One region of the Candidatus Accumulibacter necessarius genome, then DNA from elsewhere that is predicted to be linked to it. Evidence: riboswitches for the same ligand, from Rfam matches in the RefSeq annotation. Region 1 holds a riboswitch; the other holds the start of a gene.
What was found. Region 1 has a riboswitch for glycine ahead of gcvT (glycine cleavage system aminomethyltransferase GcvT). Riboswitches for the same ligand answer to the same signal wherever they lie in the genome.
Positions count from the first base shown of each region.

Region 2: another riboswitch for glycine. It lies ahead of gcvT (glycine cleavage system aminomethyltransferase GcvT); the one in region 1 lies ahead of gcvT (glycine cleavage system aminomethyltransferase GcvT).

Region 1 covers NZ_JAZKUM010000007.1:292,222-299,805, forward strand. The annotation lists gene gcvP (aminomethyl-transferring glycine dehydrogenase) at 1-1,982, opposite strand, end outside; gene gcvH (glycine cleavage system protein GcvH) at 2,011-2,394, opposite strand; gene gcvT (glycine cleavage system aminomethyltransferase GcvT) at 2,444-3,532, opposite strand; glycine riboswitch at 3,610-3,713, opposite strand; glycine riboswitch at 3,717-3,803, opposite strand; gene V5B44_RS19665 (NF038130 family PEP-CTERM protein) at 4,343-5,200, shown strand; gene V5B44_RS19670 (MraY family glycosyltransferase) at 5,336-6,796, shown strand; gene V5B44_RS19675 (low molecular weight protein-tyrosine-phosphatase) at 6,881-7,321, shown strand; gene V5B44_RS19680 (hypothetical protein) at 7,541-7,584, opposite strand, start outside.
Region 2 covers NZ_JAZKUM010000005.1:60,774-68,357, forward strand. The annotation lists partial or broken gene gcvP (aminomethyl-transferring glycine dehydrogenase) at 1-601, opposite strand, end outside; partial or broken gene gcvH (glycine cleavage system protein GcvH) at 630-1,012, opposite strand; gene gcvT (glycine cleavage system aminomethyltransferase GcvT) at 1,062-2,150, opposite strand; glycine riboswitch at 2,228-2,331, opposite strand; glycine riboswitch at 2,335-2,421, opposite strand; gene V5B44_RS14160 (NF038130 family PEP-CTERM protein) at 2,965-3,795, shown strand; gene V5B44_RS14165 (MraY family glycosyltransferase) at 3,931-5,466, shown strand; gene V5B44_RS14170 (low molecular weight protein-tyrosine-phosphatase) at 5,476-5,916, shown strand; gene V5B44_RS14175 (hypothetical protein) at 6,136-6,258, opposite strand; gene V5B44_RS14180 (polysaccharide export protein) at 6,257-7,450, shown strand.

The DNA.
Region 1 (7,584 bases):
GACGGGTAGGTGATCATCAGGCAGGCGAGACTGGCCGCGTTCTGCGCCGCCTTGGCCGCCAGGTCGGCAAGGTCGATGTTGCCGGCCTCGTCGCAGTCGACCACCACCACCCGCATGCCGCACATCTGCGCAGTGGCCGGGTTGGTGCCGTGTGCCGACTTCGGAATCAGGCAGACCTTGCGCTGCGTCTCACCGCGGCTGGCGTGATAACGTGCGATGGCGACCAGGCCGGCGTATTCGCCCTGTGCCCCCGAGTTCGGCTGCATGCAGATGGCGTCAAAACCGGTGATCGCCTTGAGCCAGCTTTCCAGTTCGCTGATCATCTGCAGGTAACCCTGCGCCTGATCGAGCGGCGCGAAGGGGTGAATGTCCGTGAACTCGGGCCAGGTGATCGGGATCATCTCGCTGCTGGCGTTGAGCTTCATGGTGCAGGAACCCAGCGAGATCATCGAATGGTCGAGCGCGAGGTCACGGTTCTGCAGCTTCTTGAGGTAGCGCAGCATCTGGTGTTCGGTATGGTGCGTGTTGAATACCGGATGCGTGAGGATGGCGTCCTGGCGCAGCAGAGCGGTCGGCAAGGTCGGGTCGGACAGCTGCAGTTTCTCGTCGAGCGGCGCGAGGTCGGCGGTGACGCCGGTGATCAGTTTGAGCAGAGTGGTGATGTCGGCGCGTGTGGTCTTTTCATTGACCGCGATACCGAGCACGCCGGGCGAGACCTGGCGCAGGTTGTAGCCCCCTTCAACCGCGGCCTTGTAGGCGCTCAGTGCATGGCTGCCGAGGTCGATGCGCAGGCCGTCGAAAAAGTGCCTGCTGATGACGGTGATTCCGGCGCGCCGCAGTCCCTGCGCCAGAATCGCGGCCAGGCGGTGGATGCGACCGGCGATGCTGCGCAGACCTTGCGGGCCGTGGTAGACGGCGTACATGCCGGCCATGTTGGCAAGCAGAACCTGCGACGTGCAGATGTTCGAGTTGGCCTTCTCGCGCCGGATGTGCTGTTCGCGGGTCTGCAGCGCCATACGCAGCGCCCGCTTGCCGCGGGCGTCGATCGAAACACCGATGATGCGCCCGGCCACCGACCGCTTGTGTTCGTCCCGGGTGGCAAAAAAGGCGGCGTGCGGACCCCCGAAACCGAGCGGGATGCCGAAACGCTGCGACGATCCGAGGGCGATATCGGCACCCATTTCACCCGGTGAGCGGAGCAGCACCAGAGCCATCAGGTCCGAGGCCACGGCGACGACGCCACCGCGTGACTTGACGGCAGCGATCGGCCCGCTGAGGTCGCTGACTTCGCCCTCGTCATTCGGATACTGAAACAGCGCCCCGAACACCTCCTGCTGCGCCGCCTCTTCGGGCGCACCGAAGACCAGTTCAAAGTCGAAGAAGGAGGCGCGCGTCCGCAGTACGTCGATGGTTTGCGGGAAGCACGCGGCATCAACAAAGAACCGTTGCGACTTCGCCTTGCTGACCCGGCGTGCCATGCTCATCGCTTCGGCGGCGGCTGTCGCCTCGTCGAGCAGGGAAGCGTTGGCGAGTTCGAGGCCGGTCAGGTCGATCACCATCTGCTGGTAATTGAGCAGCGCCTCGAGGCGCCCCTGTGCGAGTTCCGCCTGGTACGGCGTGTAGGCGGTGTACCAGCCCGGGTTCTCAAGCACGTTGCGCAGAACCACGGTGGGGGTCAGGGTGTCGGCGTAGCCCATGCCGATCATCGAATGCTGCACGCGGTTGCGGCGGGCAATCGCCCGCAGCGCGGCCAGCGCTTCTCCCTCCGGGCGGGGCTCGGCAAGCGCCAGTGGCGCCGCCAGCCGGATTGCCGGCGGCACGGTCTGTTCGACCAGTTGCTCGAGGCTGCTCGCGTTGATACTTGCCAGCATGGCAGCGATTTCACTGGCGCTCGGGCCGATGTGGCGGTCAAGGAAATCGTCGCGCTGTTCGAGGGCGGCGAGCGAAGGGGACGAGGGTGAGGGCGAAAGGGGGGCAGGCATGGCGTCTTCCGGTAGCGCTTCCATTCGCCTAGGCGGCGTCAACGATCTGCCGGTAGGCGGCGGCATCGAGCAGGCCATCGAGGTCGCTGGCTGCCGCCGGCTTCATCCTGAACAGCCAGGCACCATAGGCGTCCTGATTGACCAGCTCGGGGGCATCGACCGCCGCCTGGTTGACCTCGATGACGGTTCCAGCGATCGGCGCGTAGACGTCGGCGGCTGCCTTGACCGATTCAACGACAGCGGCTTCCTGCTCGGCGGCGAGTGCGCGGCCAATATCCGGCAGTTCGATGAAAACCAGGTCGCCAAGCAATTCCTGGGCATGGTCGCTGATGCCGACGGTGACGGTGCCGTCCGCTTCGGCGCGGACCCATTCGTGACTTCTGGTGTACTTGAGGTCGGCGGGGATGTTCATCTTCTCTCCTGATAAATAAGATCAAGTCTGGCCATTTAATGCCATGAAATCAAACGAGGATGTTACCGTTTCTGACGAAAGAGGGTTTGACCACCCGGGCAGCGAGCCGCTTGTCGCGAACCGCCACCTGTACCGTGTCGCCGATCGCCGCGGCGAGCGGCAGGCGGGCGAGGGCGATCGATTGCTGCATCGTCGGCGAGAAGCTGCCACTGGTGATCTCGCCGTCGCCATGGGTCGTGTGTACCGCCTGGTGCGCTCGCAGCACGCCGCGGTCGAGCAGTACCAGGCCGAGAAACCGGACTTGCTGCGGCCGGGCGAGGAGGGCGGCCTTGCCGACGAAGTCGCGCGGTGATACGAGATCGACCGTCCAGGCCAGGCCGGCGTCGAGCGGCGAAACTGTTTCGTCCATATCCTGGCCGTAGAGATTCATGCCGGCCTCAAGGCGCAGCGTGTCGCGGGCGCCCAGCCCACAAGGCCGCACACCCGCTGCAGCGAGTGCCTGCCAGAGGCCGTCGGCCCGGGCGGCGGGCAGGGTGATCTCGTAGCCATCTTCACCCGTATAGCCGGTACTGGCGATGAAGTGGTCGCCGACGACGGCGGCAAAGAAGGGCTTCAGCGCTTCACTGGCTGCCCGGCATTCGGGCAGCACCTGCCACACCTTCTGGCGAGCATGCGGTCCCTGGACAGCGATCATCGCCAGCGCCCCGGCGCCCTCGCGGCGGGGCGTGATGTCTACCGCAAGCTGCCACTCGTCGCGGCGGGCGGCCATCCAGTCCAGATCCTTCTCGGCGGTGCCGGCGTTGACCACCACCCGGTAGCTACGGTCGTCGAGGTAATACACGATCAGGTCATCGATCACCCCGCCGGCTTGGTTGAGCATGGCGCTGTACAGTGCCTTGCCGGGGACCTTCAGCCGCTCGACATTGTTGGCCAGCAGGCGACGGAGAAAAACACCGGCGTCGCGACCCGCCACATCAACGGCGCACATGTGCGAGACGTCGAACATGCCGGCGTCGCGGCGCACGGCGTGATGTTCCTCGATCTGTGAACCATAGTGCAGCGGCATCTCCCAGCCGCCGAAATCGACCATTCGGGCGCCGCTTCGGCGGTGGCAGGCATTGAGGACAGTTTTCTTCATCGTATCAATCCATAGGGAGCACTTGTTGGAGTGGATTCCAGAAACGGAAAAGGGGCGAACCCGATTAGAGTTCACCCCCCTGTCCATGTACCTGAGAGATTGTCGGGCGGCTACCCTCATTCGCAGCCGCTCTTGCCCCATCGGTGGGCGCTCCGCCAACAGCGTGCGCCGCTCTCCAGAGTTCATTGCACGAACGGTCCTTTTGCCTGAGCGTTTCCGGGTGGATTGCGCCGTCGGCGGCGACACTGTCGCCCTCTCCCATTCGCGACGCGACTATAACGCGCCGGGGGCTCGGCTCGCAAGGCAATCGTCGCTGGCGTCGGTCGTCGCGGTGCAGCGAAAGGGCATCGCCGGGCGGTGCGCAGCCCTTCAACTGTGCCTCGGGAGGCGGGATTCGGGGTCTTCAAGAGACATGCCTGGCCGCGGCGGCGGGGTCCCCCTCCGCGGCGCGGCCCCTGCCGCGGGGCTGCACTTCGCAGGGACTACAGGGGGCTAGGTGCTCCAGGGGGCAACAGAGCCTCGCTTCGCGAGAGCGAGGTGGTCGACCGGGAGCGGGTGGGCCATGTGTGGGGTGTCGGTTTTTTTTACACTTGAGTTATCTTGAACGATTCGTGAATTATTAAACACTTGGTTTCATGGAACATTCCTTTTTGGGCACGAATATTGCTACTTTTTCGCTGAGTCAGGTTTTGTTGAGGACGCACGGATGTTGCTTTCCGGGTTTCCGAAAGCCAAGACTTGTGAAGCCCATTAAAACCCTCATCAACCGGTCTGCGAAACGGACTGGTGATTGACGTGAAGGAGTTCTCAATGAATCTACTATCTAGCAAGACAAGAATCGCTTTGGCGGTGCTGGCGATGACCGCTTCGGCCGGCGCGTCGGCTAATTTCGTGGGTGTGAATATGGTGGTGACCGGCATTGCCGGTGGTAACAACAACATTCTCTGGAGCAACGTCGGGGGTGTGCTTTACCCCTCGCAAAACCCGAATAAGGCACAGGCGCAGGGCGCACTTGATGATCCAGCGCCCGGCAGTAACGTCGAGCTCGGAAAGTTCGGCTCGGGTGGCGCGATGGCGGGCACGGTCAACGGCAAGCCTATCGAGCTGAGTGGGCTTGAAATTGGTGACTGGAATACCACCGGACTTGATCGACGGTATATTCAGGCTGCGGCAGTGGCGAATCTTGGCCGATCGTTGACCGCTGGCGAATTGGCAGATGCACTCAAGGCTTTCTACCTGCCGTCACTTCCCGGTGGCTTCGCACCTTGGCAATTGGTAAGTGATCCCAACATTTCTTACGTTTACATCGACGGGCACACGGTCAATATCGGCCTGGCCGGATTCCTTGACGCGGGGCCCATTCTCGAGGAGCTGTTCAAGCCAATCAAGCTGCCTCCGAAGGAAGGATATTATCAAGCAAGCGAAGTAGTCGAAGTGACTCTGGGCGGCAGCGTCCATGACTACCTCTTCGGTTTTTCGGCCACCAATTCCGGCGTTTATGCTGTCGGTAGCGACTTCATGGAGGTCAACGGGGTTCGCATCCCTGTGCCGTTCGAGTTGCGTTCGTACTCCGGCAACTACAACGTGCAGATCCCCGAACCCGAATCGCTGGCGCTGCTGGGCATCGGTCTCGTCGGTCTGTTCCTCGGCCGTCGCCGTCGGGTCTGAGCGAGCCTGAGAGTTCACCGGCGCGCAAGCGCCGTGAAGTTCCAAGAGCAGAGCCCGCAAGGGCTCTGCTTGTGTCGAGCGTGACCAGTGTCCGGGGCGGCGCTGAAGCCTTGACTGTGAATTGCGGAGGTGGCCGTGGATTTGGCCGTTTTGTTCGGCGTGTGTCTGCTGGTATCCGGTGTGGCGATCCGAGTAGGCATTGCGCTTGCCGGCTACCTCGGAATCATGGATCACCCTGGCGGGCACAAGCAGCACCAGGCGAGTACGCCGTTTGTCGGCGGCTTTGGCTTGATGACTGTTGTCGTCAGCGCTTCTCTGTTGGCCGATACGTTTTTTGCTGATGTCACGCTTGGTCCCCTGAGCGGGATTCTTTTTGGCGCACTGGCCATCTTTCTCACCGGCCTGGTTGATGATATCTGGCGCCTTGGTTTCAAGCCCCGTTTCATCGTGCAGGCGCTGGTTGCGTTGTCGATGGTCTTCCTCGGCGGCGTCGAACTCCGCTCGCTTGGTGAGCTGTTTCCGGGCGTGGTCGTTGATCTCGGCTGGCTGGCCATTCCTCTGACCGTTTTCGCAACCATCGGCCTGATCAATGCTGTCAACATGATGGATGGCATTGATGGCCTTTCAGGCACGGGGAGTCTGGTCAGTCTGGCGCTGACCTGCATCGTCGCGTATTACGGCAACGGAAGTTCCTATGTCTTTCTCATTGTTGCCCTGATGGGTGGCGTCGCAGGCTTCCTCTATTACAATCTCCGCTATCCGGGTAACCGCCGCGCGCGGGTTTTTCTAGGCGACAACGGCAGCATGTTGCTGGGCTTCCTCTTTGCCTGGTTGTTCATTGCCATGTCGCAGGGGGAGCAGGCGGCGATGACGCCGGTTACCGCGTTGTGGTTGTTGGCTCTGCCGCTGATGGATACCGTCGGCGTCATGCTGCGCCGTCTCTGGTTTGGCGGGTCGCCGTTCCGTGCTGACCGCAACCATCTGCATCATCTCTTCGTCCGCGCCGGCTTTCGGGTAAGCGACGTCGTTCTTCTTGCGGCTGTGATGCAAGTTCTCTTTGGCTTGATCGGGGTCTGTGGTTTCCTGCTGGGTGTCCCCGAGTATCTGATGTTCTGGCTGTTTCTCGGGGTTTTCGCGGTGTACTTCGTGGTCATCCTGCGGCCCTCAAGCCTGGTTATCCGTCTGCGCCAGCTCAATCGCTGGCTGGGGCTGCCGTCGGTCCAGGTGCGGGGCATCTTTGTCGGCTATCTGCGCAGGGAGAAGTCTCCGGAGATTGTTGCGGTGATCTCGCAGGGACTTGGCAGCACTTATGATTTCCAGCTCGGTGTGTACGAGATGGACAGGTCTTCGACCGACGGCCGCAACGTCTATTGTGTCGTGCACATTCACACCGACGGCGACGAGCAGCTGATCGGCAACATACAGCGTGATGCGCGGCGCATCAAGAGGCGCATCGCCGGGCAGCCGGGACTTGAGGTACGTCTCTTCATGGGCCGTAGCAGCCCGAACTCTCGTGTGGGTGCCGGCGAGCCATTGATACCGGGCAGCAGCCGGGAGGCTGATCGCCGTGGTGTCCGGAGCACCTTGATCTACTAGATGGAGCGTGGCTGCTGCCCGGTCGAGAGCACCGTTCCGGGGTTTGAAGTCAGCGTTCCACCGTCCTGCAGGTGAGTTGAGCACATGTTCAGCAGGATTCTCACAGTCTGTACCGGCAACATCTGTCGCAGCCCGGCGGCAGAGTTCCTGCTGCGTCAGCGTATCGAAAAAGCCGGGAAGCGGGTGGAAGCGCGCTCCGCGGGCATCGGCGCGCTGGTCGATCATCCGGCGGAAGAAGCCACCTGTGCGATGATGAATGCGCGTGGTGTGGACCTCAGTACACATCGTGCCAGCCAGCTCACGCCCGAGCGTCTGCGCTGGGCTGAACTCGTTCTGGTCATGGAAAAACACCACCGGGAGGCGGTGCTGGCGATGGACCCGACGGCGCGTGGCAAGACCTTCCTGCTCGGGCACTGGACGAGGACCGAGATTCCCGACCCGTATCGGCGAGGAGATGCAGCGCACGCGGAAGCGCTGCAGTTGATCGAGGATGCGCTCGATCCGTGGATCAGCAAGCTCTGCTGAGCTGGCTGTTCTTTGCGCGGGTGTGAAATAAGGCACTGGTCCCGAAGTCGACCGGCGTTATCCTTGCGTTCGGAACCGACGACTCCCCCGGCAGCACCAGCATCGCATTTTTTCGGCCGGGTGAAGGTTCCCAGGCTGCACACGGGGTTCGCCGGGGTTCGCCCAAGGCGCCTGGACGAGCACCGCCGGAGGTATGCCGGGCGGCTCTGAACGGGCTGATCAGGCCGACCACAGGCGCTGATGTCTTTGCGCGATGGTCCAGC
Region 2 (7,584 bases), on a different contig from region 1:
AAGGCGGCGCGCGTCTGAGCACGTCGATGGTTTGCGGGAAGCAGGCCGGCGTCAACGAAGAACCGTTCGACTTCGACCTTGCTGACCCGGCGTGCCATGCTCATCGCTTCGGCGGCGGCGGTCGCCTCGTCGAGCAGCGAGGCGTTGGCCAGTTCGAGGCCGGTCAGGTCGATCACCATCTGCTGGTAGTTGAGCAGCGCCTCGAGGCGCCCCTGCGCGAGTTCTGCCTGGTACGGCGTGTAGGCGGTGTACCAGCCGGGGTTCTCAAGCACGTTGCGCAGTACCACGCCGGGGTCAGCGTGTCAGCGTAGCCCATGCCGATCATCGAGTGCTGCACGCGGTTGCGGCGGGCAATCGCCCGCAGCGCTGCCAGCGCTTCTCCTTCCGGGCGGGGCTCGGCGAGCGCCAGTGGCGCCGCCAGCCGAATCGCCGCCGGCACGGTCTGTTCGACGAGTTGCTCGAGGCTGCTCGCGCCGATGCTTGCCAGCATGGCAGTGATTTCACTGGCGTCGGGGCCGATGTGACGGTCAAGGAAATCGTCGCGCTGTTCGAGGGTGGCGAGCGACGGCAATGAGGGAGGGGACGAAAGGGGGGCAGGCATGGCGTCTTCCGGTAGCGCTTCCACTGGCCTAGGCGGCGTCAACGATTTGCTGGTAGGCGGCGGCATCGAGCAGGCCATCCAGGTCGCTGGCTGCGGCGGGCTTCATCCTGAACAGCCAGGCAGCATAGGCGTCCTGATTGACCAGTTCGGGGGCGTCGACCGCCGCCTGGTTGAGCTCGATGACGGTTCCCGTCAGCGGCGCGTAGACGTCGGCAGCCGCCTTGACCGATTCAACGACGGCGGCTTCCTGCTCGGCGGCGAGTTCGCGGCCGACCTCCGGCAATTCGATGAAAACCAGGTCGCCAAGCAGCTCCTGGGCATGATCGCTGATGCCGATGGTGACAGTGCCGTCCGCTTCGCGCGGACCCATTCGTGACTCCTGGTGTACTTGAGGTCGGCGGGGATGTTCATCTTCTCTCCTGATAAATAAGACCAAGTCTGGCCATTTAATGCCATGAAATCAAACGAGGATGTTGCCGTTTCTGACGAAAGCGGGTTTGACCACCCGGGCAGCGAGCCGTTTGTCGCGAATCGACACCTGGACCGTGTCGCCTATCGTCACGGCGAGTGGCAGGCGGGCGAGGGCGATCGATTGTTGCATCGTCGGGGAGAAGCTGCCACTGGTGATCTCACCGTTGCCATGGGTGGTGTGTACCGGTTGGTGGGCTCGCAGCACGCCGCGGTCGAGCAGCACCAGGCCGAGAAACTGGACTTGCTGCGGCCGGGCGAGGAGGGCGGCCTTGCCGACGAAGTCGCGCGGTGATACGAGATCGACCGTCCAGGCCAGGCCGGCGTCGAGCGGCGAAACTGTTTCGTCCATATCCTGGCCGTAGAGATTCATGCCGGCCTCAAGGCGCAGCGTGTCGCGGGCGCCCAGCCCACAAGGCCGCACACCCGCTGCAGCGAGTGCCTGCCAGAGGCCGTCGGCCCGGGCGGCGGGCAGGGTGATCTCGTAGCCATCTTCACCCGTATAGCCGGTACTGGCGATGAAGTGGTCGCCGACGACGGCGGCAAAGAAGGGCTTCAGCGCTTCACTGGCTGCCCGGCATTCGGGCAGCACCTGCCACACCTTCTGGCGAGCATGCGGTCCCTGGACAGCGATCATCGCCAGCGCCCCGGCGCCCTCGCGGCGGGGCGTGATGTCTACCGCAAGCTGCCACTCGTCGCGGCGGGCGGCCATCCAGTCCAGATCCTTCTCGGCGGTGCCGGCGTTGACCACCACCCGGTAGCTACGGTCGTCGAGGTAATACACGATCAGGTCATCGATCACCCCGCCGGCTTGGTTGAGCATGGCGCTGTACAGTGCCTTGCCGGGGACCTTCAGCCGCTCGACATTGTTGGCCAGCAGGCGACGGAGAAAAACACCGGCGTCGCGACCCGCCACATCAACGGCGCACATGTGCGAGACGTCGAACATGCCGGCGTCGCGGCGCACGGCGTGATGTTCCTCGATCTGTGAACCATAGTGCAGCGGCATCTCCCAGCCGCCGAAATCGACCATTCGGGCGCCGCTTCGGCGGTGGCAGGCATTGAGGACAGTTTTCTTCATCGTATCAATCCATAAGGAGCACTTGTTCGAGTGGATTCAAGAAACAGAAAAGGGGCGAACCCGAAACGAGTTCACCCCCCTGTCCATGTACCTGAGAGATTGTCGGGCGGCTACCCTCATTCGCAGCCGCTCTTGCCCCATCGGTGGGCGCTTCGCCAATAGCGTGCGCCGCTCTCCAGAGTTCATTGCACGAACGGTCCTTTTGCCTGAGCGTTTCCGGGTGGATTGCGCCGTCGGCGGCGACACTGTCGCCCTCTCCCATTCGCGGTGCGACTATAACGCGACGCGAGCCCGGCTCGCAAGGCAATCGTCGCTGGGGTGCGTCGCTACAGCGCAGCGAGGGGCGGTCGCCGGGCGGTGTCTGAAGGTTCAATTGTTGCCCCGGGGAGCCGGGCTCGGGTGCTTCAAGGGATACGCGTGGCTGCCGGGCCGGGGCGCTGCCTCAGCGGCGAGGTTCCTGCCGCGGGTGCTGCAACCCTCAGGGGCTTGAGGGGTCCACCTGCCGCAGGGAGGCATCAGAGCCTCGTCTTGCGAGTGCGAGGCGGTCGCCCTCGATCGCGTGGGCCAGGGGTGCGGTGTCGGTTTTTTTTACACTTGAGTTATCTTGAACGATTCGTGAATTATTAAACACTTGGTTTCATGGAACATTCCTTTTTGGGCACGAATATTGCTACTTTTTCACTGAGTCAGGTTTTGTTGAGGACGCACGGATGTTGCTTTCCGGGTTTCCGAAAGCCAAGACTTGTGAAGCCCATTAAAACCCTCATCAACCGGTCTGCGAAACGGACTGGTGATTGACGTGAAGGAGTTCTCAATGAATCTACTATCTAGCAAGACAAGAATCGCTTTGGCGGTGTTGGCAATGGCTGCTTCGGCCGGCGCGTCGGCCGCGCCGATTGGTATGCAGGTCACCGGAATCAGCAATACGTTTGCCGTTTATAACGCTGACGCTACAGGCGTGGGGCTACTCAGCCTCGGGGTATCTGACCTCGCGAATGCCCAAGCGGCCCTCAACGATGGTAACGGTGACGCCACGAAGCCCGGCGGCAACGTGGAACTCGGGAAGTACGGCGCGAAGCCAGTCGCGGTGATGACCGGTACGGTCGGTGGCAAGAACATCACACTGAGCGGCCTGGACAGCGATGACTGGACCGGTAACAACAATGCTCTGGCTTATCGCTACGTCGGCGGTGCGGCGGCTTCGATTAACCAGCCCTTGACTCAACAGCAGTTGGATTTTGCAGTAAACAGCTTCCTGACTGTTCCTGTGGGTACGCCTGTCACCAATCCGCTCGGCCTCAAGCCCTGGAACTTCGTCAGTGACCCCAATATTTCGTATGTCTACATTGACGGTCACACGGTCAATATCGGCCTGGCAGGTTTCTTCGACGCGTCGCAGGCCCTGGGGCAATTGTTTCCCGGCTTGGTGTTTCCCAAAGGGGCGCAAGTGAGCGAGGTCGTTGAGGTCACCTTGGGTAATGCCCATGAGTACCTGTTCGGGTTTTCTGCGACGAACTCCCTTGTTTTTACTAAAGATGGCTCGTATACAGGTAACTACAACGTGCAGATCCCCGAACCCGAATCGCTCGCGCTGCTGGGCATCGGTCTCGTCGGTCTGTTCCTCGGCCGTCGCCGTCGGGTCTGAGCGAGCCTGAGAGTTCACCGGCGCGCAAGCGCCGTGAGGTTCCAAGAGCAGAGCCCGCAAGGGCTCTGCTTGTGTCGAGCGTGACCAGTGTCCGGGGCGGCGCTGAAGCCTTGACTGTGAATTGCGGAGGTGGCCGTGGATTTGGCCGTTTTGTTCGGCGTGTGTCTGCTGGTATCCGGTGTGGCGATCCGAGTAGGTATTGCGCTTGCCGGCTATCTCGGAATCATGGATCACCCTGGCGGGCACAAGCAGCACCAGGCGAGTACGCCGTTTGTCGGCGGCTTTGGCTTGATGACTGTTGTCGTCAGCGCTTCTCTGTTGGCCGATACGTTTTTTGCTGATGTCACGCTTGCTCCCCTGAGCGGGATTCTTTTCGGCGCACTGGCCATCTTCCTCACCGGCCTGGTTGATGATATCTGGCGCCTTGGTTTCAAGCCCCGTTTCATCGTGCAGGCGCTGGTTGCGTTGTCGATGGTCTTCCTCGGCGGCGTCGAACTCCGCTCGCTTGGTGAGCTGGTTCCGGGCGTGGTCGTTGATCTCGGCTGGCTGGCTATTCCTCTGACCGTTTTCGCAACCATCGGCCTGATCAATGCTATCAACATGATGGATGGCATCGATGGCCTTTCAGGCACGGGGAGTCTGGTCAGTCTGGCGCTGACCGGCATCGTCGCGTATTACGGCAACGGAAGTTCCTATGTCTTTCTCATTGTTGCCCTGATGGGTGGCGTCGCAGGCTTCCTCTATTACAATCTCCGCTATCCGGGTAACCGCCGGGCGCGGGTTTTTCTAGGCGACAACGGCAGCATGTTGCTGGGCTTCCTCTTTGCCTGGTTGTTCATTGCCATGTCGCAGGGGGAGCAGGCGGCGATGACGCCGGTTACCGCGTTGTGGTTGTTGGCTCTGCCGCTGATGGATACCGTCGGCGTCATGCTGCGCCGTGTCTGGTTTGGCGGGTCGCCGTTCCGTGCTGACCGCAACCATCTGCATCATCTCTTTGTCCGCGCCGGGTTTCGGGTAAGCGACGTCGTTCTCCTTGCGGCTGTGATGCAAGTTCTCTTTGGCTTGATCGGGGTCTGTGGTTTCCTGCTGGGTGTCCCCGAGTATCTGATGTTCTGGCTGTTTCTCGGGGTTTTCGCGGTGTACTTCGTGGTCATCCTGCGGCCCGCACGCCTGGTTACCCGTCTGCGCCAGCTCAATCGCTGGCTGGGGCTGCCGTCGGTCCAGGTGCGCGGCATCTTTGTCGGCTATCTGCGCAGGGAGAAGTCTCCGGAGATTGTTGCGGTGATCTCGCAGGGACTTGGCAGCACTTATGATTTCCAGCTCGGTGTGTACGAGATGGACAGGTCTTCGACCGACGGCCGCAACGTCTATTGTGTCGTGCACATTCACACCGACGGCGACGAGCAGCTGATCGGCAACATACAGCGTGATGCGCGGCGCATCAAGAGGCGCATCGCCGGGCAGCCGGGACTTGAGGTACGTCTCTTGATGGGCCGTAGCAGCCCGAACTCTCGTGTGGGTGCCGGCGAGCCATTGCTACCGGGCAGCAGCCGGGAGGCTGATCGCCGTGGTGTCCGGAGCACCTTGATCTACTCGATGGAGCGTGGCTGCTGCCCGGTCGAGAGCACCGTTCCGGGGTTTGAAGTCAGCGTTCCACCCTCCTGCAGGTGAGTTGAGCACATGTTCAGCAGGATTCTCACAGTCTGTACCGGCAACATCTGTCGCAGCCCGGCGGCAGAGTTCCTGCTGCGTCAGCGTATCGAAAAAGCCGGGAAGCGGGTGGAAGCGCGCTCCGCGGGCATTGGCGCGCTGGTCGATCATCCGGCGGAAGAAGCCACCTGTGCGATGATGAATGCGCGTGGTGTGGACCTCAGTACACATCGTGCCAGCCAGCTCACGCCCGAGCGTCTGCGCTGGGCTGAACTCGTTCTGGTCATGGAAAAACACCACCGGGAGGCGGTGCTGGCGATGGACCCGACGGCGCGTGGCAAGACCTTCCTGCTCGGGCACTGGACGAGGACCGAGATTCCCGACCCGTATCGGCGAGGAGATGCAGCGCACGCGGAAGCTCTGCAGTTGATCGAGGATGCGCTCGATCCGTGGATCAGCAAGCTCTGCTGAGCTGGCTGTTCTTTGCGCGGGTGTGAAATAAGGCACTGGTCCCGAAGTCGACCGGCGTTATCCTTGCGTTCGGAACCGACGACTCCCCCGGCAGCACCAGCATCGCATTGTTCCGGCCGGGTGAAGGTTCCCAGGCTGCACACGGGGTTCGCCGGGGTTCGCCCAAGGCGCCTGGACGAGCACCGCCGGAGGTATGCCGGGCGGCTGTGAACGGGCTGATCAGGCCGACCACAGGCGCTGATGTCTTTGCGCGATGGTCCAGCCGGGGGTAAACTGCGCGGCGCCCGTTGACGAGAGGTTCTCGGCAGCCGCAATGAGGGAAAGATATGAGGAGTTCGGCATGAAGCTGTCCTTTGCCCGCCATGACGGGAGCCGTCGCTTGCTGGTGTGTGTCGCCGCGAGCCTGTTGGCGGGTTGCACCCTCATTCCCGGTAACCAGAATTACGGCAACCGTGAGGAGTCCGACGTCAGGCTGCCGGTGCAGCAGGGCGACTTGCTTGCGCCAGCCAACATCAAGATCAGACCGATTACCGCCGAACTGATCATCGACATGTTTCAGGCGGCGCGGCCGCCAATTGGCGATGGCACCAGCTCGGCGAAGGTGGCGGCGAAGGACAGTCCGCGTTTCATCGGTGACAACCCCGCGTCGGTGCCCGAGTACCGGCTCGGTCCGGGCGACATCATCTCGATCATCGTCTGGGATCACCCTGAACTGACCATTCCCGCGGGCAGTTTCCGTACGGCCGAGCAGGCCGGTACCGTGGTTGCCGAAGACGGAACGATCTTCTACCCCTACGTCGGGGTCATCAAGGCCCAGGGCAAGACGACTCGCGAGCTACGGGCGATCCTGTCGGACAAGCTGGCCAAGTACATCGAGCGCGTTCAGCTCGATGTGCGCATGGTCGCCTTCCGTAGCCAGCAGGTGTATGTCGTCGGAGAGGTGGCGAAGCCGGGTATTCAGCAGGTGACCGATATTCCGATGACCGTTCTCGATGCGGTCAATCGTGCCGGGGGTTTCACGCCCGAGGCGGATTTCAGCCGCGTGCTGCTGACCCGGCGTGGCACGACCTATCTGGTCGATATCCAGGCAATGTATGACTACGGTGCCAGCGAGCAGAATGCGCTGCTCGAGCAGGGCGACATCGTCAACGTCGCCGACCGCAGTTACAACAAGGTCTTCGTGCTGGGCGAAGTGACCAAGCCGGGCTCGCTGGTGATGAACAGGAAGCGTTCGACGCTTGCCGAAGCGCTCAGTGATGCCGGCTACATCAATCAGAGTACCGCCGATCCCCGCTGGATCTACGTCATGCGCGGCAACACCGATACGCCGGAACTGTTCCATCTCGATTCGCGTCTGCCCGACGCGCTGTTGCTTGCGGATCGCTTTCCGCTCCGGCCACGCGACGTCATCTATGTCGATACGGCACCAGTTGTTCGCTGGCAGCGTGTAATCGCGAACATCCTGCCGACCGCGACGATGCTTGATGTGACCAGCCGGACGCAGTACCCACTTTTTGGCGGACGGCAGCCGTAGCGCCGAAGCAGGGCTGGGCCGCGTGCGTGGCCGCATGGTAGCCGCGAGCCCTGTCGGCTGAGAACTGCCTGCTTGCTCGCACCACGCTCGGCCCGGCGCGCTGCCAGGCGACCACAACCACGGACAACCAATGG